DNA from 3 places in the Sessilibacter sp. MAH3 genome. Region 1 is predicted to be linked to each of the others. Evidence: predicted binding sites of a transcription regulator. Region 1 holds the regulator's gene; each other region holds the start of a gene.
What was found. The regulator sigma-54, encoded in region 1, starts transcription at its own class of promoters, with help from an activator protein. The targets are predictions, from matches to a motif close to TGGCACANNNNTTGCNNT.
Positions count from the first base shown of each region.

Region 1 (8,285 bases):
GATTTAATTGCCAATCATGCAGATGTCAAAATTCGGGAAGTAAATAATTTGCATGCCATTGGCGGTCGGCTGGATGATGCTTTGCTTATTGCGTTTGAAAGCGATCCTTTAAAAGGACGAATTCGGATCTCTGAAGACGAAAGTGCCCCGCTATTTGTGGAGCTGGAACATTTAAAAATACAGTCTGATATTGCCGACGATGATTCGGTACAGACTGCGACCGATCCTTTGGCGGATGTGGATATTTCTGAAATACCTTATGCGCAAGTTGATATTCAAGCCCTTTATTTTAACGACAAACCCTATGGCCAATGGAAATTCGATTTAAACCCAACCGATAACGAGCTGCGTGTCGACAATATTTTGGGCGAAATTAATGGTCTTGAAATATCGGGTATCAATGGTGAGGGTGGTGCCCAATTAATTTGGACTGATTTTGGTGATATGAGATCGAGCTTCACCGGGCTTGTATCTGCTGCACGTATTCAAGACACTTTACAAAATTGGCAACAGCCGCAATTTCTTGAATCATCCGGAGCTAAATTTGGATTAGATTTAGCGTGGTATGGCTCGCCTGCTGCTATTGAGCTGGATAATTTGTCCGGTGCGGTTGATCTTGATATCGAGCATGGTCGTTTTGTTCGTGTAACAGAAGGCGGTAGCGATGCGTTTTTACGGTTAATTGCGTTATTTAATTTTGATTCTTGGGCGCGGCGTTTGAAATTGGGCGTTTCGGATTTGGTCGATAGCGGTATGGCGTTTGATAGTATTGATGGCCGCTTGCAATTTAATAACGGAGAAATGTTTGTGCCTTTACCTGTTAAGGTAAAAGCGCCTTCAAGCACATTAAGTTACGCAGGAAGCTTTGATCTGGTAAATCAGCAAATGGACACTACCTTGGTTGCGACCTTGCCGGTTGGTGGTAATTTAACGTTGTTAGCAGCACTTGCCGGTGGTCTACCCGCTGCGGCCGGTGTATATGTGGCAAGTAAGTTATTCAAAAAACAAGTCGATAAGGTCGCGAGTGTTAGCTATAAAATTACCGGCTCTTGGGATAATCCGAAAACAGAATTCGTGCGATTATTTGATGATAACGCTGCGAAAAAAGCCGGAAAAAAAGCCAATGAAGACGCTCAAAATAAATCTTCTAAAGCATTACCGCCAAAAGAAACTTAAGACCCTAAGCTGTCGTTTCCATCGGCCAATTGACGTGACGCACCGATGTTTAATGTAGGAAACTCTGATTAGTCTAGAGTTTCCAGCGACATAAGTTCAGGTACAGTAGTTTTTAAGAAATGATGATTTGTTTGATGTGCTTGTACAGCTTACGTGTACTTTCAACGGATTTTTCTGTTTTATCACCGCTTGGAATATTTCTGAGCAGTTGGCGTAATTGCTGGCGGTCTGCTTGTGGGTATTGATCAATAAAATCTTGTAAGGCTGAGTTATCGTCGATCAGTCTGTCGCGCCAATTCTCACAAACATGATGAAGTTGCACTTGGTTTTCTTGTTCCTTGTACATCTCATCGTAATTTAATTGAATACTCTCAAAATCACTGTTGCGCAGTAATTTACCAATGTATTGAATCTGCCGACGGCGACCGTTACCAGGTCTCATGATGCGAGCTTGTTTTACGGCATCAAGAATATCGCTGTCTAAGTTTAGCGTCGCAATCTGTTGGTCGTTAAGGGCTGTAAGCTTCTCGCCAAACTCTTGAAGAGCGTTGGATTCTTTTTTTCGTTGGGTTTTACTGGGGCCCAAGTCTTCATCAAAATATTCGTCAGTCATTGTTCTATCTTTAAAATCTTAATTTATACCGCTACAAGTGGTGTGAGTTTACCCTTGTCGTAAGCATTTCGCCTTGTTTCTTTAGTTATATTTCTTTCGTTATGTGTAGAAGTAGGTTGCAAGCCCTAAGAATGCAAAAAAGCCGACAACATCGGTGACGGTTGTTAATGCCACTCCTCCAGCTAAAGCCGGGTCTATTTTCAGGGCTTTTAGAATGACGGGTAATAATGCGCCCGCCAGTGCGGCAAAGATTAAGTTCACAATCATCGCGAAGGCAATAATAAAGGCGATGATTTTATCGTCAAACCAAAACATCACGATAATCGCCATAATCGCAGCCCAGACAATGCCGTTAATTAGGCCGACTTGGAACTCTCTGCTGAGTAGCCAAGAGAGGTTTCCTCGACCAATATGACCAAGCGCTATGCCTCGAATAATCACGGTTAAGGTCTGACTGCCGGCAACACCACCCATACTTGCGACAATGGGCATTAACACTGCTAAAGCTACAACCTTGTCGATGGTATCTTGGAATAGGCTAATCACCATGGATGCGATGATGGCGGTTAACAGGTTGATGCCTAACCAGATAGCGCGTCGAGGCGAGGTTTTACGTACCGACGCAAAGGTGTCCGAGTCATCTTCAAGACCCGCCATACTCATTAAGGAGTGATCGGCGCCTTCTCGAATTACGTCAACAACGTCGTCAATGGTGATACGTCCAATCAGTTTTCCTTCATCGTCGATAACCGGTGCCATTACCCAGTCTTCGCGTTCAAACAGACTGGCTACTTCGGTGTCTTTCATTTCGCAATGAATTGCCGTCACGTCTGTATCCATGATCTCGCGCACGGTTAAACTCGGATCGCAGGTCAATAATTTGGTAATGGGTAACAAACCCAAGAAAATGTCCGATCGGTTGACGACAATAAGATAATAGGTCGAGTTGGGTAATTCTTCGTGTCGTCTTAAGTATCTAAGAACTACGTCGAGAGTGATATCCGGCCGCACGGTGATGGTGTCGGTGTTCATTAAACCACCGGCGGTGTCTTCATCGTAGGACAGTATCGACTCTACAAGAGACCGGTTTTGGCTCGACATGGTCGCCAAAACTTCTTGAATCACTTGGTCTGGGAGCTGTTGAAGAATATCCGCAACGTTATCGGCTTCCAGTTCTTCGGCCATTGCTGCAAGATCGGCCGTATCCATCTCGTTCAAAAGCTGGCCGCGAACATTGTCAGGCAGTTCTTGAATTACCTCACCTTCAAGCTCTTTATCTACCCACTCCCAAATTAACATCCGGCGATTGGGTGGTGAAGATGCTAATAAGTGCGCAATTGCGGCCGGTTGAAGGCCATTCAACATCCGACGTGTTGAATTAAACGCGCCGCTATCGAGCGCCGATAATATCTCGGTTAATTTTGAATGGGATTCTAGAGTCAGTAGCTGCGTTTTCGATTTACTAGAGGCCATAAATTCCCACTTCAGTTAATGATGGCTTATTCGTGCGGTGCTTTATCAACCAAAAAAGTTAACAATTCGGTTGAAACACGATTTTGTAGGCGGGTGAATCAATATTGTTAGTTTAGAGACTAGGCAATGTTCATGACAAGTCGGTGTGATAAAGATTTCTTTTTTAAAGACTTTTTGGGGCAGGCGATTTCGAATGATTAATCTTGTTATTAATTAGCTTTCAAATAAAACGAAGGTTTTATTAATTATTTGTGCGAAATATTAGCGGAAATATAAGTCTGAAAATACACGGCAGTGAAAAAGGTTCAATTGTCTTCTTCAAATTTATCGGCAAATAAAGCTTCAATCGCAGTAAGCGCAGCTTGTTCATCGCTGCCATCTGCACAGATGGTTACTAAAGTGCCCGCAGATGCCGCCAATAACAGAATCGACATAACGCTTTTGCAATCTGCTTTTTTTCCATTGGCTTCAATAGAAAGTGTCGCGCTAAATTGCATTGCCAATTTGGCGAGCTTAGTAGCGGCACGAGCATGCAAGCCTTTGGTGTTGGAGACCAGGATATTCTTTTCGATCATTGTGTAGGCGCTTGGAATAGTAATAAAAAGTGATTGAGTGACTTTTAATGAGTTAACTTAATCGCGATTTATGAAATTATTGTTGAGTTCTTTTGTTGTTATTATTGTATTTCGATGGCTAATAATAGAACGTTTATCGTTATTATTGTCGCTATTTTAGAAAATTATCGAAATTTTAAAAAAAGAATGCTCTCTGTAGTTTACCGCTATGACGGTTTACTACTATAACCGTACACGGCTATGACGTTTTTGAGCGATTCGGCACCGCCAGATCGCGATGGCGGACGAGTATATTTTCGAAATCTTCTTTTAATTGGTCGGCGAGCGCATTACAGACATATACAGAGCGATGTTGCCCACCGGTGCAACCGATAGCAATGGTTATGTAGCTGCGATTGCTTTTTTCGTATTCAGGTAACCATTGTTTTAAAAAGTTTTGTGTCGAATCGATCATAGCGTGAACCATTGATTGACTCTTTAAAAACTGTACAACTTCTGGATCATTACCCGTACAGCCGCGCAACTTGGGAATCCAAAATGGATTGGGTAAGCAGCGCACATCGAAGACTAGATCGGCATCAGCTGGCAACCCGCGTTTGAATCCGAAGGACTGAAACTGCACCGCCATGTGCGGTGCTCCTGAACCTGTCACCCATTTATGAACCAGATTTCGAAGGTCATGCACACTTAAATTACTGGTGTCTATAACTCGGCTTGCACGGGTTTGAATGGGTCTTAAAAGCTCAGACTCCGCCAAAATAGCGTCTTTCAGATCAACATTATCGGATGTTAGCGGATGTTTGCGGCGAGTCTCACTAAAACGCTGAATGAGAACATCGTCTCGGGCATCCAAAAAAATGATTTGTGTCTTGCGGCATAAACTCTCTAGCTGTGGAAACAAACTATCGAAAGCTTCTAACTCTTGTAGGTTACTGCGCGCATCAATGCTTACGGCGAATTGTTTGGACTGATCCGTTTGTGATGTGACCAAATACTTGAGCAGGGTAATTGGAAAGTTGTCGATACAAATCATTCCGGCGTCTTCCAGCGCACGTAAAGCACTGCTGATGCCTGAGCCTGATCTGCCGCTAACAATGACCAACTCCATTTTATGCTCCGCGAAACGAAAGATTACTGCTGGGTAATAACTTGGTACAACTCTTCATCACTTTTGCAGTTGCGCAATTTTTTTACCAGCTCGGTTTGGGACAAAACCTCAGCGATTTTCGCCAGAGTTTTAAGGTGGGAGTCATCCGCTTCCTCGGGGACTAGCAGCGTAAAGATCAGATCTACGGGCGCGTCATCGATGGCGTCAAAGTCCAATGGCGTATTAAGTTTAAATAACGCTCCCATGACGCCGGTACAGTTTTCCAGTCGGCAATGCGGAATCGCAATTCCTTGCCCGATTCCGGTCGAGCCGAGCCTTTCGCGGGCCATCAGGCGGCGAAAGAGCTCATCAGCGTCAAGAACTGGGAATCCTTTAGTAATGAATTGCGCGACATTTTCTAATGTTCGCTTTTTACTTGATCCCTCCAAGCCACATTTAACGCGGCTGGGAGTAAGAATGCTGGAGAGGTCCATAATCAACGGTGGCTGGTTGCTTTCTCTTTATGTTTGAGCAATTGCCGATCTAATTTTACGGCCATTTCATCGATGGCAATATACAGATCGTCAGATTCACTCTCGGCAAATATATCTTTGCCACTTATGTGTACGGAAGCTTCTGCTTTTTGTCTTTGTTTTTCAACCCTTAATACAACATTGATTGTAGTGATTTGCGGGTTGTGCTTGCCGAGTTTTTCAAATTTAGTTTCAACATAATTTCGAATAGAGTCGGTGACTTCGACGTGGTGCCCACTGATGCTAAGAGTCATTGTTATTCCTCATGTCAGAGTTAAGTCATTGATTACACAGGTTTTAAGCCCGTGTAATCGGGTATGAATTAGGGTCGAGATCACCGAGTCATGGTTGGTCAGACCAGTCTTTTACGTTCGTTCGAGGCTGGAATACCCAAGGATTCGCGATATTTCGCAATGGTTCTTCGGGCGACTTGAATGCCTTGATCTGCCAGTAACGCGGTAATTTTGCTGTCGCTTAAGGGTTTGCGAGCGTCTTCTGCGGCAACCAGCTTTTTGATAATGGCACGTATTGCGGTTGAAGAGCATTCGCCGCCATTGTCTGTGCTGACGTGGCTTGAGAAAAAGTATTTTAACTCAAAGATGCCTTGAGGCGTGTGCATGTATTTTTGCGTTGTTACCCGTGAAATTGTCGACTCATGCATGCCTACGTCTTCGGCAATGTCGTGAAGTACTAGAGGTTTCATGGATTCTGGGCCGAAATCTAAAAAGCCCTGTTGTTTTTCAACAATGCAGCTTGCAACCTTCAGTAGAGTCTCGTTGCGGCTTTGTAAACTTTTCAAGAACCAGCGTGCTTCTTGTAAATTATCTCGCAAGAAGGTGTTGTCTTCGCTGCTATCGGCACGCTTTACAAGACTGGCGTAATTGTTGTTGATGCGAATTTTAGGGGCTATTTCTGGGTTCAGCTCTACGATCCAGCGACCTTCTTGCTTGCTCACAAAAACATCGGGAACGATATAGCTGGTATCGCTGCTGCCGATAGTAGCGCCGGGATGAGGTGTTAATTCCTGAATTAAATCGATCGCAACTTTGAGTTCGGGCTCTTTAACGCGACATTTACGCATTAACTGTTTGTAGTCACGACTGCCAAGTAACGCTAGATGCTCTGCAACTACCGCCTTGGCGGTTTCCAGTCCGGGTGTTTCTTTGGCGTATTGATTGAGTTGTACCATCAAACATTCAGACAAATCGACGCTGCAAGAGCCGATAGGATCAAACAGTTGAAGTCGGTGTTGAACCGCAATCACTTCGTCTAGGCTTAGGTCTTCGTCTGTATCTGCGTCTGTATCTGCGTCTTCGTTTAGAGGTTCAGAAGCTTCAAGCTCACCGCTTTCTTGTTCGGCATCTTCGTCATTCTCACGCCAGTCACCGCGTAGGCCGTGAAAAATCTCCTCGATACTGCTTGAGAGCAAACCGCTGGGCTCTACCGAGTCTATGATTGCTAAAGCAATGGTTCGATCGGTTTCTGACATTGGAGTCAGATTCAATTGCCACAGTAAGTATTCTTGAAGGGTCTCGGTGTTGTCGATTTGGCTGTCGAAAAAGCTGTCGTCTCGTTCTACGGCTGATGACGAGGAAGAGTTGCTGCTGCCTTGGTAAATGTCGTCCCACTGGGTATCAACGGGTAAATCCTCGGGAATGTTTTCCTGCCATTCGCCTTCTTGGGCGTCGCCAGAATCGGATTCGGATGCGGTTGCGGTAACTTTTTCTTCGCTGAAGTTGTCGGAAATTTCGTTGGGTTGTTCGCTGTTGTCGCCGGACTCACCGCTATCAAGGTGAGAGTCATCGGATTCGCTAACTTCGAGCATGGGATTAGACTCAAGAGCTTCTTGAATCTCTTGTTGAAGATCGAGCGTTGAGAGTTGTAGCAGGCGAATGGCTTGCTGCAACTGAGGGGTCATCGTTAATTGTTGACCCATTTTTAGCTGTAATGATTGTTTCATAACTTGACACTACTTCCAAAAACGGTGTCAGAATCGGAGCTGATTCTGATCAAGCTTAGTGTCAGTGTAGACTTGAAAGGGGCGTTTTTGCAACAGCTATTAAGCAAAAAATATGCCCAACCTTGAATTCTCTTTAAATAAATGTTTTGAGGGAAAAAATAAAAGAACAGCGAGTGCTTTAGCGGAGGGGATTACTTGTTGATCACTTAACAGTAAGACCAATGTTCGCCTATTTCAACAGCAAGGTAAAGCGGTTTTTTAATGTCGCCTAAAATGTCTTTTGGGTGGTCTTGTAGGCTAAAAAAGAGTCTTTTTTTGGGTCCTTTGATAGGTGTTGAGGCTTTTGTTGTTTTATTGAGGGTCGGTTGAGGTGGCCGCTCAATTTAGAGCTTAAAGCCTTCACCCAAATAAGTGTCTCTGACTTTTTGATTGGATAAAACCGTCTCAGCGTCGCCTTCGGCAATGATAAACCCGCCGCCCACAATATAGGCTTTCTCGCAGATATCTAAGGTCTCGCGAACGTTGTGGTCGGTAATGAGTACGCCAATTCCTCGTGATTGAAGGTGTTCAATAATTTGCTTGATATCACCGACGGATTTTGGGTCCACGCCGGCAAAGGGTTCGTCAAGAAGGATAAAGCGTGGTTCTGTCGCTAGCGCGCGAGCAATTTCGACGCGACGACGTTCACCACCGGATAGGGCGATGCCTTGGCTGTCTTGTACGTGGGTGATGTGAAATTCTTCTAAAAGTTGTTGCGCTCGGTCTTTGCGATCTGTTGCAGATAAATCGGATCGAGTCTCTAAGATTGCTAAAATATTGTCTTTGACCGATAGCTTTCTAAATACCGATGCTTCTTGTGGGAGATAGC
Region 1 is NZ_BAAGIE010000008.1:72,921-81,205, reverse strand. It holds gene ACYQ2C_RS06875 (YhdP family protein) at 1-1,176, shown strand, start outside; gene yjgA (ribosome biogenesis factor YjgA) at 1,289-1,789, opposite strand; gene mgtE (magnesium transporter) at 1,889-3,262, opposite strand; gene ACYQ2C_RS06860 (HPr family phosphocarrier protein) at 3,568-3,837, opposite strand; gene rapZ (RNase adapter RapZ) at 4,076-4,945, opposite strand; gene ptsN (PTS IIA-like nitrogen regulatory protein PtsN) at 4,969-5,418, opposite strand; gene hpf (ribosome hibernation-promoting factor, HPF/YfiA family) at 5,421-5,711, opposite strand; gene ACYQ2C_RS06840 (RNA polymerase factor sigma-54) at 5,810-7,417, opposite strand; gene lptB (LPS export ABC transporter ATP-binding protein) at 7,801-8,285, opposite strand, start outside.

Region 2 (8,285 bases), on a different contig from region 1:
ATAGCGAATGGCGCGGGCTAAACGTGATGCCGTTAAATTTGATTTTACCAAGTAATCTACCGCACCTGCCGCTTGGGCTTCGGTATCTAGGCGGTCGTCGTCTTGGCCGGTTAGCATAATTATGGGTGCTTTAAATCCCAACTCACCCGCTTGTTTTAAAAGCTCAACGCCGTCTTCCGGGCCCAGCCGATAGTCCATTAAACAAACATGATGTTGGTCGAGTTGTAATTTTGATTTGGCTTCATCAATGGTGGTGGCCCAATCAAGGCTATACATGTCTGGATCGATTTCACGGAGCAGATCTCGTGTAATTATGTAATCGTCTTCGTCGTCTTCAACGAGTAGGAGATGTACTTTGGACATAGCTCACCATTTAATGCTGTTTTGTTACAAGGTATAAATGTTAGTAAAGAAAGTTCTAATTAATTTAATTGTGATTTAACTAGCATGATGTAATTGAGTGCATGAAAATTCGAAATTGTATTGCAATTTCTGGCCTCCGATTAAATTAGCGAGGAATTAAACGTCGTTATAACTTGCACAGTTTTACTGCGGTAGGCGCGTTATTAATAACCTTGTTATACCTTTTACCAAATATCATGATATACCCAAACCCCGTCCTAGCACTCACAACGAAGGTAAGGAGCGCGACTAATCCTACAGGCAAAACTCCCACAGGAATTGACCAGAACTTATCGAATGCAAGCCCTTCATAATATGGCATAACTCTCATGGTTAGCAGGCAAACAATAGTGATTATTGCTGATGTGTGTAATGTCTTGCTCCTATTCGATGGGTTTAATAGAGGGTTATGTATAACCTATTTATGAGAGCAATATTTTTAGATGTTGACTTCTAATCGGTTAATTTTAAAAACTTGCTCATAAAAAAAGTGGATTGAGATCCACTTTTTTACTGTTGCCACAAAATCTATTAATGGTCGTTAGGCATGGGAATTTCGACAAATTCCACCCAATACTTACCCAAAGCTTTCATGAGTTCTACCAAGCCTTGAAAGGTTACAGGCTTGGTTAAGTAAGACGCCGCCCCTAAATCGTAGCCGCGTAACATGTCTTCTTCTGTTTTAGAGGTGGTTAATATGACCACAGGAATACGCCGTAATTTAGGGTCGCTTTTTATTTCTGCCAAAGCTTCTCTGCCATCTTTACGCGGCATATTTAAATCAAGCAATATGAGACTTGGCCACGGATTGTTACCGGCAAATTCACCTTCGCCGCGCAAATATTGCAGTAATTCAACTCCGTCGTTTACAAAGTGTAATTCGTTGGTGACATGACCTTCAATCATGGCGTCACGTGCCAAGAGCTGATCGTCTTTGTCATCGTCAGCCATTAAAATAACCATGGTTTTTTTATCCATTTGGAGTGCCTTCTGTAAACGGGCTTATTTCTGTTCCAACCAGTTGATCTTTGGTTCGGGAATTTAAATAAAGTGTAAATGTAGAGCCTTCACCAGGAATACTATCAACTTCAATGGTGCCTTGGTGACGTTCGACAATTCTACGGCAAATGGCCAGGCCAATGCCGGTTCCCTCATACTTATCTCTACCGTGTAAACGTTGGAACGGCGTAAAAATCTTTTCAATGTATTTTTCATCAAAACCTATGCCGTTGTCTTTAACTTTTATCTCATAAACGGTATTTTCTAGTTCTCCCAATTTAACGGTTTCATAAACTTGGCACTCAATACTGATTTGTGGTTGGATGTCTGGTTGAGTAAATTTAATGGCGTTGCCAATAAGATTTTGGAACAACTGATGCATTTGAGATTCGTCGGCATCAATAATTGGTAGTTTTGTGGCCGTAACTTGAGCGTTACGTTCTTGAATTTTAATTTCTAGATTATCCAATACAACATTCATTACCTGATTAAGATCAACTGGACCAAACGGCTTGGCACGAGTTGATACCCGCGAGAATTCCAATAGGTCTTCAATGAGACGAGACATTCGCGATGCTGCGCTTTGCATTCGATCAATATAATCTTCTCCGTCACCTAATTTCCCGGCGTAAACAGATTTTAGTCGATCACCAAAGGCGCGAATTTTACGCAGTGGTTCTTGTAAATCGTGTGAGGCGACAAAGGCAAAATCTTGCAGCTCTCGGTTACTGCGTTGTAATTCATTTGAGTAATGCTCAAGTTCTTCGGTTCTTTGGTGAACCAACATTTCCAAGTGTTCGGCTTCAAGTAATTGAGTCTTTAATGCTTTTCTTATCAAGTAGGCAACCAAAATAACGAGCAACAGACCAACTGAGTTGGCAATCACAATGGTATACAACAAATTTTGGCGACTTCTGTGCGCTCGTTCAGATTGGCGCTCTAATAAATCGTATTCTAGCTCTTCCATGGTTCGAATCACTTCGCCAAGTTCCGCCATACTGTCGTAACTTTGGCGCATTTTTTCGGAAGAGATTCTGTAGGAGTCAGGGTCTGCCTGTTTTTGTAAAATATGGCTTCCAGCTTCTTGAAGGCGTTCTAAAATAACCAGTTCCAAGCGCTTGGTATTGTCAATCTGCTCAGGTATTTGAAAATCGTAATTGCGCATTTCAATTAAATTTTCATCAATGGTGCTAAGCGCAAAATAATAAGGGCCTAAATAGCTTTCTGCGCCAGTTAAAAAGAAGCCGCGTAAACCTAACTCGGCTTCTTGTACCGATGAATATAAGTCTTTGATAGTTCTTAATACAGATTTAGTAAGATTTGCGTCGTTTTCGTTTTCGACCAATTCACTAAGCGCGCGGTAGGATTGGGTGGCATTAATAGCAAGAAACCCCACTAAAACAATGATAATAATCGCCCAGCCGCGAAAGAACTTGGGTTTATTCCTATGAGGCATTTGTAACCGAGTCCTTGTTGTAGAGTATTTTTGTTGTTAGAGGTTTTACCGTTTTATCCGAAAACCAAAACCCAAGATTTTAAAGAAGACTCTATATATTAGAATTTCCAGTAGTGTGTGCCGCGGAGAATGTGTATTGATGTTTCACCGATACAATTTTTACCGTCGGATTAATTTAAGAATCTGTTAATCCAAGGCTCAAACTTCAATTTATAGAAGACACATTATTGTACCGTTTTAGTTTTCTATTGCATCGCTGGCTTCAAGTAGCTGTACGCAGTCTCTACATTCGTTGAGTATACGTTCGGCACTTTTTTGCAATTGTGTTGGATCGGGATTTTTCTGTGCAAGTAGCTTAATTAGTTCAGCGCTTACCGAAATAGTATTCAGCTTGTTGCGAATACCGTGGCGTAAATGACTTAGTTGTTCGGTTTGCATGAGAGTTACCTCTGTTCGCTCAATAACTTTTTGTTAGATTGACTTAAAGGAAACTCTGGCGAGCCTTAGTTTCCCAAAACACAGAAACGGATTGTCAGTTTTGATACGGTAAACTATCGAAATTCGAAAATTAATCTTTGCATTTGAAATCTCTGATTACCTCAGAGATTCCCTGAGTCTAAAGCTTCATATTGATTTAGGCGGTTGTATAAGGTTTTAAGGCTTATTCCCAACATATTTGCAGCTTTAGGTTTGTCGCCATCCACTTTTTCAAGTGTTAAGGCAATGAGTTCGCGCTCTACCTCTTGAATGGTTGTACCTGCTTTTAAGCCCGATTGCTTGGGCTCATCTTTATTTGCCTGCGCGAATGGTGAGCCCATATCTACCGGCAGTTGCAGATAAGCACTTTGTGGATCGGTTAAAATAAAGGCGCGATACAGCGTGTGTCTAAATTCACGCACATTACCGCTCCAAGTGTAGGACGATAATTTTTCGAGTAATGCGTCATTGAGCTGTATGTGTGAACCATGCTCGCGATTTAATTCGCTAAGAAAATAGTCGGCAAGAAGCGGTATATCACCTTCGCGATCTCGAAGTGGTGGTAATGAAATAGGGAATACCGCCAAGCGGAAATAAATATCTTCGCGTAAGCAATTTTCTGTGGCAATTTGTTCGGGGGTGCGGTTGGTTGCCGAAACCACACGACAATTAACGGGAATTTCTTCGGTGCCGCCGACGCGAGTAATCATTCCGGTTTCTAATACGCGAAGCAGCGTTGGCTGCATATCAATCGGCATTTCGGTGATTTCGTCTAAAAACAATGTGCCATTATTGGCGCGTTCAAATAAGCCAATTTTGCGCGAAACAGCACCGGTAAATGCGCCTTTTTCGTGACCAAATAATTCGCTGCTTAAAAGCTCCGGTGATAAGGCGCCACAGTTGGTTGCCACCAAATCGCCTTTGGCGCCACTGGCCGAGTGGATGGCTTTGGCGATGAGCTCTTTGCCGGTACCGCTTTCACCCATAACCATTACGTTAGCGCGGGTTGTTGCGACGCGCTCAATCATGGTGTACACCGATTTCATCGGAGCAGATTCACCAATTAAAACGCCGAAGTGAGCACGGTCATCGCTCGCCTGAGCCAAATTAGTGGACTCTAATAAAGGTTTTAATGCTGGAAGGTCGATAGGTTTTAAAAGATAACTAACACCTGGGCCGGCGATGGAATTTACGACTGATTTAACCGCGGCATGACCGGTTATAAAAACAATTTTTGCCGGATTGGATTTACTTTTTAAGTCGTTTAATACCTCAAATCCATTACCGTCTGGGAGCATGATATCGAGTAGAACAACATCGAAGGATTGTTCAGCAATTTGTTGTTTTGCCGAGCTTACCGAATCTGCAACAGTAACTTTGTGCCCTAAAAGTGCAATTAATTCACTTGTAGCCTCGGTAAAACCTGAATCGTCGTCTACTAATAGTACGTTTGTCATTATCGTCTGAGCTCCGATGCTAATAACAGTGCAACTTAAAATGTATATGCCAGTTTTATATAATAAATGTTCGTTGTAGGTGGCGTTAGTTACTCTAAGAACCTCTGATTAGCTTCTCCATAATTTAATCAGAAGGCAGAAATTGGTAAAGGGAATTGCAATTTCTGCACAATTTCAATCACTTACCGTTTCGAAATTGGCGACACGTCTTTGTGTTACCGGAAACTCTGGTTCAATCAGAATTTCTGTTATTAGGTGGTGAAATCAATTTTATTCGTTACAAAAGCCCCACAAATTTAATCAATATTACCTTTTCCATCGGAACTTGCCTATGACATGCTACTCGTGTTGGCAATAGATTCCTTCAATTGTTTAATAAGTGCTCTTGTTTAATAATTAGTCTGGTTTAACGAATGCACTGGTTTAACATGTGCTCTGCACTGTGTATTTATTGCGAGAAAAACATACAACGCATTAAAGCCGGAATTAACCGGCCTTAATAAGGTTAGAAAAATTTGTATTAACTGTGTACAACACGCAATTCATTGCGTACCGACTCTACGGATTCGTCGTTTTTTGCGATCACTTCTGCGAGCGCTTTTTGTGCCTCAGAGCGCACTTCACCTTTGAGCGTGACAACATTGTCTTCGGTGTCTACGTCAATGGCGAAACCAGAGAGGTTATCGTTAACGATCATTTTCATTTTCAACCGTGCCGAAATAGTTGCGTCTTCGATTGCAGAAATAAATTCGCTTTGCTCTTTAGGCTCGTATTTGTCTTTTGATTCAGGTACGATTTCTAACCGGTTATCCACACGATCAATGCCTTCAATAGACAGTGCAACTTCACGAGCTAGATCTTTTTGAATATCTGAATTTACTTCGCCCCTTAAAATAGCGGTGTTTTTGTCAACTTCAGAATCAATGGTAAAGTTGTTTAAATGTTCATTGAATAAAAAAGCAGCTTCCATTTTGCCTTCTTTCCAACCGTTGGAGAAAATGATTTTCGCTTCTTGGCTGGTTTCTTGAGCGTTTTCTTTAATATGCTCGACGGTATCATGTGCGTTAGCAAATCCCGTGGCACACAGTGCTAGTCCACCGGCCAGCGCAACGGAGACAGCTTTACTGGTTAATTTTTTACGAGTTTTAAGGGTATTATTTAAATTCTTCATGGCTTACTCCTAAAATTTTTAGCGTTATTCGCTTAGTATGCTTCGCTTTCAAGAGTTAATAAGCGATAGCTGTGCCAATATCGCCAAAGCCTTTATTTATAAGGCCTGCGCTGAGTTTAAGAAGAGAATTTATGGCTTAATCAATGATCTTAGGTAGGAAAACTTGTAACCATTGCAATAAAGTTTTGCCAAATTTCCAAGATTTTCTGATTTGACCGTCTAATGAGGAACGGATTGGGTGATTGCAAGGAAATTGAATTGATTTATGCACATTTAATTTCTAAAAAATGCATGGCGTATAAGAGTATTCTTGTGTCACAGGATGCCCTAGATTTGTCAGAGTTTTCTATATAAATATTCAGATAGATACACGATTAACTCAAATTAAAAGAGAATGAACCATTAAGGTAGTATTATGAAATCAATTTTTATCGCGCTTTTTGCGACCAGTTTATTGGGGTGCGTTTCTACGTCAGATTTTAATGATGTGACCTCTAACATAACTCATACAGATACGTTTAATGCGATTTTAGATGTGCCTAGAAATGAGTCTACGCTTTTTGTATTCGATATTGATGATACTTTGTTAACCGCGCCGGTCTTTTATGGTAGCGACTATTGGTATAACTGGCTAAAAACCGTCGATAAAAACGATGCTAATTATGTGCAATGTAAATGGGAGATAATTCCTATTTTATACGAGTTAACCACTCAAACAGTTCCAGCCGATGCAGCTGCCAGTCCACTGGATGTTTTCAATTCCATTGCCGGTGATAAGCTGATATTAACGTCAAGAAGTCCCGATTATCGACCGGCAACCACGCGAGAGTTGCATTACAATCATTATCAATTGCCGGAGCCTCTTTCTACCGAAACCGATAATTCTTATTTTTCATTGATTAAACCCGGTAATACGCGAATCGCGCCTGCGAGTTATAAAGACGGAATATTAATGACCACAGGATTTGATAAAGGCTTGGCGTTGTATGAGTTACTTGAAACATCTGATCTTGATTATCAAACCATCGTAATGATTGATGATGGTGAGGATAATATTCACAACGTAGCGCGCGAAGCGAAATCATCACGATAATTTTTATGGCTACATTTATACCGCGGTAAAAAAACCGTTGCCATTAAATGCAGATTCTGAAGAAGTAAAATCAGCAGCACAATCCCACAAGCTTTTGCTACAAACCTTAAAAACGGTTTATCCAGATCGATATAAAAGATTAGAGCAAGGTTGTGGTTACGATAAATAAAGATTTTTTTGTCGAATTTAAAATTGAACTAGAGTTTGTGTTTTTTATTTAGCTCTGATTAATTCAATAATGGGTTAGTCAGAGCTTTTTATTCATTAGAACTCTCTTCGGCAATTTGTGCGGCAATATATTGCTCTGGAATTTTAATTAAATATCTTTTTGGCCAGTATTTTCCGGTTATCCAAAAGGCTTGATGTTGTTCGCTCCAGGCAATGCCATTGGCGACCTTGTCTGAGGTAAAAATACCTTTCCGGTAGGGTTTTGCTAGTTCCGTTAAATCTATAACGCCTAGAACATTTCCGGTAGTTGCATCAATAGCGATTAGTTCGTCGCTTAACCAGCGGTTCGCCCAAACAATTCCGTTGTGATATTCAAGCTCGTTTAATAAATCCCAAGTGCGGTTGTAACCCGTTACGGTTAGGGTTTTCTCTACGCTAAAGTCGTCGGGATTAATAAATTGCAGTTGGTCAGAGCCGTTGCTCATTATGAGTTGTGTGTCGGTGTGTGTGAGTCCCCAGCCTTCACCTTGGTAGTGAAAGGTTTGTTTTTGCGACCAGTATTCGTCGTAGCGGTAGGCGGTTTGGTTGCGCCAAGTAATAAGATAAAAGCTGTTGTTCCAGAAGGTTAATCCTTCGGCAAAAATATCGTCGGGCAGTTTTTGGCTGTAAAAACCTTCGCCATTTTCTTCTTTATAGCGTGCTAAAAGAGATTGTCCGTAACGACCGCTGGATTCGTAAATCCAGTCTTTCACGATCAAAAAGCCTTGTGTAAACAGCTTTGGGTTGTGGTTTCTCTCCTGTATTACCGAGTAGTCGATTTTAGGTACATTGTTTTTAAGTACATCGTTTTCGGGCTTCGCCGAGACGCCTGTGCCCACCCAGAAACAGAGCATTAAACCAAATACGACAGTTTTTAGCGATTGCAATGGAGTTCGGTGACTGAAGGATTGTGAGAATCTGAGTGGAGAGAACATGCAACAGGCCCGGTAAAATGAAGCGAGAATTTTAACGGGCCAAGAAAGCGAATAACAAGTTCAGAGTGACGAAATTGATGGTTCTATG
Region 2 is NZ_BAAGIE010000009.1:10,336-18,620, forward strand. It holds gene ACYQ2C_RS07195 (response regulator) at 1-363, opposite strand, end outside; gene ACYQ2C_RS07200 (response regulator) at 934-1,380, opposite strand; gene ACYQ2C_RS07205 (sensor histidine kinase) at 1,373-2,857, opposite strand; gene ACYQ2C_RS07210 (histidine kinase dimerization/phospho-acceptor domain-containing protein) at 3,095-3,295, opposite strand; gene ACYQ2C_RS07215 (sigma-54-dependent transcriptional regulator) at 3,457-4,791, opposite strand; gene ACYQ2C_RS07220 (BON domain-containing protein) at 5,312-5,962, opposite strand; gene ACYQ2C_RS07225 (DUF2608 domain-containing protein) at 6,378-7,055, shown strand; gene ACYQ2C_RS07230 (glutaminyl-peptide cyclotransferase) at 7,313-8,197, opposite strand; gene ACYQ2C_RS07235 (late competence development ComFB family protein) at 8,281-8,285, opposite strand, start outside.
Region 2: a site for sigma-54 is predicted at 6,022-6,039, ahead of ACYQ2C_RS07220 (BON domain-containing protein). Genes of this name have one in related genera too.

Region 3 (8,285 bases), on a different contig from region 1:
AAGTCCTTGTAGTAGCTTTTAGAACCTTTTGGTTAATTCACCTTTGATTTAATCGGAGGCTAGAGTTTGAAAATGATATTTGCGTGGACTCGGTCGGTGATTTTTTGCCGCTTTTTAGTTTACAAACCCAAATTGGCCGCTAATATAAAAGTAAGCATATGCAAAAGCTAATGCGCGGCAGGTCAGGTATTTGCCGTTCTATGATTGTTAATACTCTCATAGAGCTCAATTTTTACGTTTTTAATTTATCTATCTCTAACGGTTCTTAAGTTCTCTTCTTTTTACTCCACCGAGTTTGCTTAAACGCTAGACAAACCGGTACCTCCCCTAAAAATTTTCATTTTTAAAGTTTTTACGCTATCGGCCGATAGCCTTAGTGCACAATCTTATCTCACAGTCAATTAGCCCCGTTAGAGGGCCAGGAGTCATTCAAATGACATTAACAGTCAATACAAACGTTGCGTCTTTAAATACGCAACGCAACTTGAATAGCTCGACGTCAGCACTTAATGTCTCTCTACAACGCCTCTCTACGGGCTTTAGAATTAATAGTGCTGCCGACGATGCTGCAGGTTTGCAAATTTCAGACCGACTAACTTCGCAAATTAATGGGCTAAACATTGCCTCTCGAAATGCGAACGATGGTATTTCTTTGGCGCAAGTTGCTGAAGGTGCGTTGCAACAATCCACGGATATTTTACAACGTATTCGTGACTTGGCCTTGCAATCTGCTAACGGCAGTAACTCATCGTCTGAACGTCAAGCGTTACAAGAAGAAGTGAATCAGTTACAACAAGAATTAACACGTATCGCCGATACGACAACGTTTGGTGGTCGAACAGTTCTTGATGGTACATTTGGTACAGCCTCTTTCCAAGTGGGTGCCAATGCAAACCAAACCATTGAGGTTTCTTTAACGAATGCCTCTGCCGAACGTTTAGGTAACTACCGTGTGCAATCGGCGGGTACAACCGCAGGTAGCGTATCTAACTCGGTGGGTGGTACACAGTTTACCGATGGCGCTACCGTTACAATTACAGGTGCATTTGGTACCGGTAGTTTTACAACGTCAAATACAGATACCGCAGGCGAGGTTGCCGATGCTATTAACGCACTGGGTGATACCACCGGTGTCTCTGCGCGGGCCATTACTCAAGTGGCAATTAACGCGGGTGATTTTGTGTTATCAACCGATACTGCGAACGGTACAGCGGACTCGGTAACATTCACCATTGGTACTAATAATGGTGACGGCGGAACCAGTTCAACTACAACTGCGGTCACCTTAACGGCCAGCGGTGATGTAGCGCAAGATTTAGAAAACCTCCGTGATGCGATTAACGCAGACTCCGGTAGTAACGGTATATCTGCGGCACTCGATGAAAACGGGAATTTAATTTTGTCGGCTCAAGATGGCGATAATATTGAAATTCAAAACTTCACCGAAGTTAACGGAGCCGGTGCTAACAACAGTTCGAGCATTGTATTAACCGCGGTAAACGCAGACGGTACTATCGGCACAGCTAACCAAACTGTCGATGCCACTGCAAACGCGTTCGAAGCAGTAGGTACTATTACCTTCGATTCCAGTGAGCCGTTTACTGTTGGGGGCACTAACATTGCCGAAATTACCAGCTCGTCAATTGGTGTTTTACAAAGCGTTGAAGGCATCGATATTACCAGCGCCAGTGGTGCACAGGATGCTATTGCTGTAGTCGATGGTGCCATTGCCAATATTGACTCCCAGCGAGCGCAGTTAGGTGCGGTGCAAAACCGATTCGAAAATACCATTGCCAACTTGCAAAATATTTCTGAGAACGTTTCTGCAGCACGAAGCCGAATTAGAGACACCGATTTTGCGGCTGAAACTGCTGAATTAACACGTCAGCAAATTTTGCAACAGGCCGGTACTTCGGTGCTAGCGCAGGCTAACCAGCTTCCACAGGCTGTATTGAGTCTTCTAGGTTAAAACGTGATTTATCGGCGGGGTTTACTCCGCCGATAATATAGAGGGTGAAAAATGGATATTAATAGCGTACAAAATATTCGCCCCACAGCCGCCAGCCCTTCAGCTTCACGCAATAATACCAGAGCAGAAGTGGCAATCTCTGATCGCGTTCCGCAAGAACAGATTCGCGCTGTGCGGGTTGAACAAGAAAATACCGAGCCTAGTGTTTCTGAGAATATTCGCGAAGCGGTTTCAAATTTAAACGAGTTCTCGCAATCGATTCGCAGAAATCTATCGTTTAGTTTACAAAATGAAACTGGCCGTGTTGTAGTAGAGGTTACCGACTCTGAAACTGGTGAATTAATTCGTAAAATTCCTTCGGATGAAGCTTTGCAAATAGCAGAACGCATATCTGAGACAAGAAGTTTACTTCCCTCTGTGAAGGTTTAAATTTTTAAGATTTAACTTCACAGAGTGTTGTTGCGCTTATTATATTAGTTTTTACTAGACTATATTTATCTGATGTATTTCTCTATCGCATGTATGGCCCTGTTTTTTTGTTACTTAAATTCGATGTAACTCATCTTCTGTTTACCGGTTTTTTTATTTAGTATTTTTACGCATTGGCACTTTCACAACGCTTAGGCTTACTATTTGCGTTTGTCTTGATTTCTAGAAAATAGTGGTCTAACCAAAAACTTAAGTGCGGCAATAATTAGCCGATATTCTTGCTAATCAATAACAATAACTGTGCATAATCATCGAAGGATAAATAGCTCCAGTAGTTAAGCATCCAGAATTTTTAACACTTGCAGAGTTGTGATTTTTAAACAGTTTTCATCTAACGTGTATACGGCGGATTTTTAATGACCATCACATTTAACGGTATTGGATCAGGGCTTGATATCGATGCCATTGTTGGCGCGATTGTCGATGCAGAGCGTGCACCAACAGAAGGACGATTAAATCGCCTAGAGTCAAATGTTACCGAAGAATTGTCGGCGGTGGGTCAATTAAACTCGGCATTAACCGCTTTCTTAGATGCTGTCGATGATCTATCCGATGAGTCTTTATTTCGAGGGCGATCGGTGAGTATTGGTGATCGTAGCTTAATCAGTGCTACCGCCGATGAAAGTGCCCAGGCCGGAAGTTATCAAATCCAAATTGAGCAAATAGCCACGGCTCAAAAAATTGCAACTCAAGCCGTTGCAACCGCCGGTACCGAGGTTGGCACCGGTACCTTAAACATTTATTTGGGCTCAGAATCGTTCAGTATCGACATTGATGAAAACAACAACACACTGCAACAAATCCGTACCGCTATTAATGAATCGGAAAATAATCTTGGTGTAACAGCCTCCATTATTAACGACGAAACCGGGGCGCGATTAGTATTAACCAGTAATGAGACCGGTTTAGATAACACCATTTCTTTGACAGTAAACGATAATGACGGCGATAACAGAGATGCGTCTGTAGGCTTGTCTCAGCTTGTTTATGACCCTACCGATATCGAAACCACCGGTGATGGCGGAGTGGTGCAAGATGGCCGAGAATTAGATTCCGCACAAAATGCTATTGCCTACATTGATGGACTGAGAATTACGGGTTCAAACAATACCTTTGAAAATGCCATTGAAGGCGTGACCTTCAATTTATTAGACGCTCAAGATGCCGATGATTTTGCCAGCGGAGATACGATCAATTTAACGGTTGGCAATGACACCGCCAGTGCACGCGGTGCGATCGAAAATTTTGTAAATGTCTATAACAGCTTTTTAGACGTCGTAGAACAACTCACCGTTGTTGTCGTAAATGATGGTAATACCGGTAACGTAACCGGAGCCTTAACCGGCGACTCAACGGTAAGAGGTTTGCTTTCTAATATACGAAGCCAATTTTCTACCGGTGTTTCTGACAATCCCCAAGGTTTACAGTTTTTAGTAAATATTGGTGTATCAACCGATCAAGAAGGACGGTTAACCATTGATAACACCCGTTTAAACAATGCGTTTTCGACAGATTTTGATGCGATTGCTAATTTGTTTTCGGGTGATAACGGATTATCGAATCGTCTATCGGAGTCTTTGGATGGGTACACAGGTTCTAGCGGTATACTACAGTCACGAAGAGACAGTTTACAAAATACGCTTAACGGTATTGATGACCAGCGAGAAGCATTAGAAAGACGAATTGAATTAACGCAAGAGCGATTATTCGCTCAATATCGAGCGACAGATGCCCTAGTGGGCCAGCTCAATAATACCTTAAGCTTTTTAACCAGCTCATTACAAAATACTCCTATAAATAATCGCAGAGATAACTAACAGACCCTTTGATTAAATCGTGACGGAGTTAATCATAGGATTCAATATGTAAAATATTGCGAATAAAATATATTAGGCTCAAGTCCCTTTTGCTTTTGTCGATAGCTAACAGGAGCAGGCGAGGAAATATTATGAATCAAAATCATGCGTTAAGTCAGTACAATCAGGTAAGTTTGCATACATCCGTTACTGATGCGTCACCTCATAAACTTATTGATCTGTTGTTATTAGGCTTTTTAGAGCGCGTAGCTCAGGCCCGTGTAGCAATTTTAAACAACAAGATAGAAATGAAGGGCAATCGAATATCTAAGGCGATTGATATATTAGCGGGTTTACGCGCGGCTCTTGATTTTGAAAAAGGCGGTAAAGTAGCGACAAATTTAGATGACTTATATGAATACATGACGCATCTTTTAATTTCGGCAAATCTTAATAACGATTTAAAAAAATGCGATGAAGCCACAGATTTAATGCGCGTTATTCGTGATGGTTGGAATGGATTAGATCTTAAAGCAATTGAAGAGCACAAATAATCATTATGAATAAAACAATGACATTGATCGAAATAGAAAACAGCTTATCCAAATTGGCGATGGGTTTGGATATGGCCTTAGAGCAAGAAGACAGTAGTGCATTCGATAATCTTGATCGTCAAATAAATGAATTGGTTCAAGTGTGTGTTGAATTAAGAGCAATTGAATTTCAAAGTGTTGCGCTTAAAATTGAAAGAATTGTTAGAATGTACCGACGTGTTATTTATTTTCTTGAACAACAAAAGGTTGATGTTCAAGATAAAATTCACTCTCTAGGTTTAGAGAAAAAAGTACATCAAGCCTACCTGGCTCAAAACTATTAATTTCAAAATCATTAATCTCAAAACAACTAAAAGAACCTTCGATCAGTTAGTTCGTGAACGAGTCACGCAGCAGAAGTTGCCTGCGCAATTTCTGTTTTCATTTTATTGTCATTAATTTATCGTCATTAACTTATGGTTCTTGAAGTTGATGAAATATTTTTTGTATTGTTTGAAATTCCGGATTGATTAGGATTTCGTGAAAAGTAAGGGTTAAGCAATTAACGAATCAGTTGTGCTTGGTCGTTAATGTAGACCTGAAAGTTTGCCAAGTTTTCGATGTATCTCGCAAAAGACTGATTCTCATATACTTGCGTTATCACAATCTCCGCACCGTTGTGTGGGTCAGTTTGCTGTATAAAGTCCGGTAAGCTTTGTTCTCCTCGGCTATCTACTTTAAAAATCATACCTGTTTCAACATTAACATCGCGACCAATATTGAGCGTTACCCCATTATTACTGATTTGAGTGATGCGTGCTTTCGTGGGTAAGCACAGCAATGAGTCATTAATCCAGTGCGCAGCTTGTGTAACAATCTCAGAAACAACCTGACCATAGTCCGTATCGTAAAAAGCCGCTGAGAAGGCTTGAGGTTTATTTTTAAGGCTAGTGCTGTCGTAGGCACTGCCAGAGAATTGTTTGTGCGCAACTTCAAGTCCGGTAAAGTTATCAATAACGGTTAAGCTGATGGAAAAAATTCGTGGTTTTTGACCGCGAATTTGTTTCCAGGGAATTTGTTTGTTTTTCAATTTGTCGAAAATAGACTCATCTGTGTTGTAAGCGGTACTTACAATATTACCAATAACAGAATATTGACTGTTATCTTTCAGCTGCAAATCTTTTAATGCGATTGCAAAACCCTGTCTATGAGATTTTCCGGGTAGTTGAGTTGTAGTGCTATCAATAGCAACCAAGCTATTTAACTCGGATAATTTACCGGTTAACTCTTTCGGTAACAATGTGTGTAGTGGCGATAAATCAACGGCATTGGCAGGCGATTGAATACTAAAACCTAAAACAGAAACTTTCTTATTTACACGCTCATTAATGGCGTTTTTACACGAATTTTGCGGAGCCATTACATTGTCGGTTTTTGTATTTTCCTGCATTTGGGACTCATGTTCTAGTGAATCACTCATTAAGTGATCTTGATTCGATAATCCCACAACTTTTTCATTGGAACCGTCGGAAATAGGTTTCATGGAATCCATTGCCGAATCTTCTTGTTTCAGCATCATTTCTGAATTATCAATCACCTTAATTTCATCATCTGATGAATTTCTAGGATCAACTTCAACGGATGAAACCATGGTATGAGTACAGGAGATAGTTGCCATCAAACAAGTAGCCGTTAGCAGATACGTTAACGTTGTGAGTTTTTTACTAACAATTGCGAAAGGGTGTATTTGATTCATTTCTTACCGAATTCAATAGTTTTTTAAACCGACTAACGGCACTGTAGGGTCTTGAGAAATCATATCCGCTTAATTGTAAAATCCCGTAAAATTCATCTTCAAATTCTCTTATATGGCTTCAGATGATTTCGGTATTGAGGTAAAAATAACTTACAAAAATTGTTGAATATAGGCGTTTCTATCTGTTTGATAAGCATTCGCATAATTTAAAAAGGCGCTTTAGTTCTATAAAACTTAGCTTTTTTAAATTTTTACTGTGAAATTTTCTAACGATCTGCATAAGAGCGTTCTTATTTGTCAGTTTTCTTTCACCTTCACCAGACAATAAATTGACTTTGATTTTAACCTAGTCTAATTTTTTTTAAGTATAGACGGAGTATTGGCTGGGCAAATAACCAAGATTTTGACGACTTATTATATTTGCGCGGTTTATATCTTTTTATCAACGATGAGAATGCAATTAACGTAAAACGAAAATCCATTATTAATTGCTAATATTATACTGAAGTTGTATTAATAATTTGCAGGTAATAATTGATCTCATTTACCAATAATCGTTTGATATTGATATCGGATTGAAATATCAAGGTGTATAGCTAGGTTGTTAATATGTGGGCAGAATTAAAAGTTTTAGTGATAGACGATAATCAGCAAAGGCAGCACGATCTAAAAATTGTTCTCGATTTTATGGGTGAGCCTGCGGTTGTCTATAACTCTGATAGCTGGAAACAGGTAATTCACGATACACAATTTGAGTCTCAAGATTTTGTTGCCGTCATTATTGGCGATGTAAATTGTTCTGTAGATGGATTAATTGACGAGGTTCTAAATTGGGATAAATCTTTACCGTTTATCCTAATGTCGAGAAATGAATCTATCGATCTTGAATTATTGCAACGTGAATCGGTTATTGGTCAACTTTCAATGCCACCGTCTTACGCCACCTTAATGGACACTTTGCACCGCGCACAGCGATACCGCGAAGCGAAAACCCACGGTAGCATTAATCAAAAGCGTCCTGTGCATTTATTCAGAAGTTTGGTCGGTACCAGTCGTAAAATTGTTCATGTTCGCGAAGCCATGACTCAGGTTGCCGATAAAGAAGTTAGCGTGTTAATAACCGGAGAATCCGGTACGGGTAAAGAAGTTGTAGCACGTAATCTTCACTACGGTTCTGCACGTAGAAATGGTCCTTTCGTGCCAGTTAATTGTGGCGCTATTCCAGCGGAATTATTAGAAAGTGAATTGTTTGGGCACGAGAAGGGCGCATTTACCGGCGCCATTAATTCGCGCGCGGGAAGATTCGAGTTGGCTGAGGGCGGCACATTATTCTTAGATGAAATCGGCGATATGCCGTTGAATATGCAAGTTAAATTACTCAGAGTGTTGCAGGAAAAAGTATTCGAACGCGTAGGATCTAACCGTCCTCAACCGACCAATGTCAGAGTTATTGCGGCTACGCATCGCAATCTTGAACAAATGATAGAAGACGGTACTTTTCGTGAAGATTTGTTTTATCGATTAAACGTTTTCCCCATTGAAATGCCTTCTTTGAGCGAACGCTGCGAAGATATACCAATATTGATTAATGAATTGGTGGCTCGGTTAGAGAGCGAAAAGCGCGGTTCCATTCGATTTAATTCGGCAGCAATATTCTCGCTATCTCGTCATCTTTGGCCAGGTAATGTAAGAGAGTTGGCGAATTTAGTTGAACGTATGGCAATTGTGCATCCCTACGGTGT
Region 3 is NZ_BAAGIE010000007.1:88,659-96,943, forward strand. It holds gene ACYQ2C_RS06225 (flagellin) at 434-1,969, shown strand; gene ACYQ2C_RS06230 (flagellar protein FlaG) at 2,021-2,398, shown strand; gene fliD (flagellar filament capping protein FliD) at 2,815-4,275, shown strand; gene fliS (flagellar export chaperone FliS) at 4,407-4,808, shown strand; gene ACYQ2C_RS06245 (hypothetical protein) at 4,814-5,131, shown strand; gene ACYQ2C_RS06250 (hypothetical protein) at 5,350-6,543, opposite strand; gene ACYQ2C_RS06255 (sigma-54-dependent transcriptional regulator) at 7,153-8,285, shown strand, end outside.
Region 3: a site for sigma-54 is predicted at 2,592-2,609, ahead of fliD (flagellar filament capping protein FliD). Genes of this name have one in related genera too.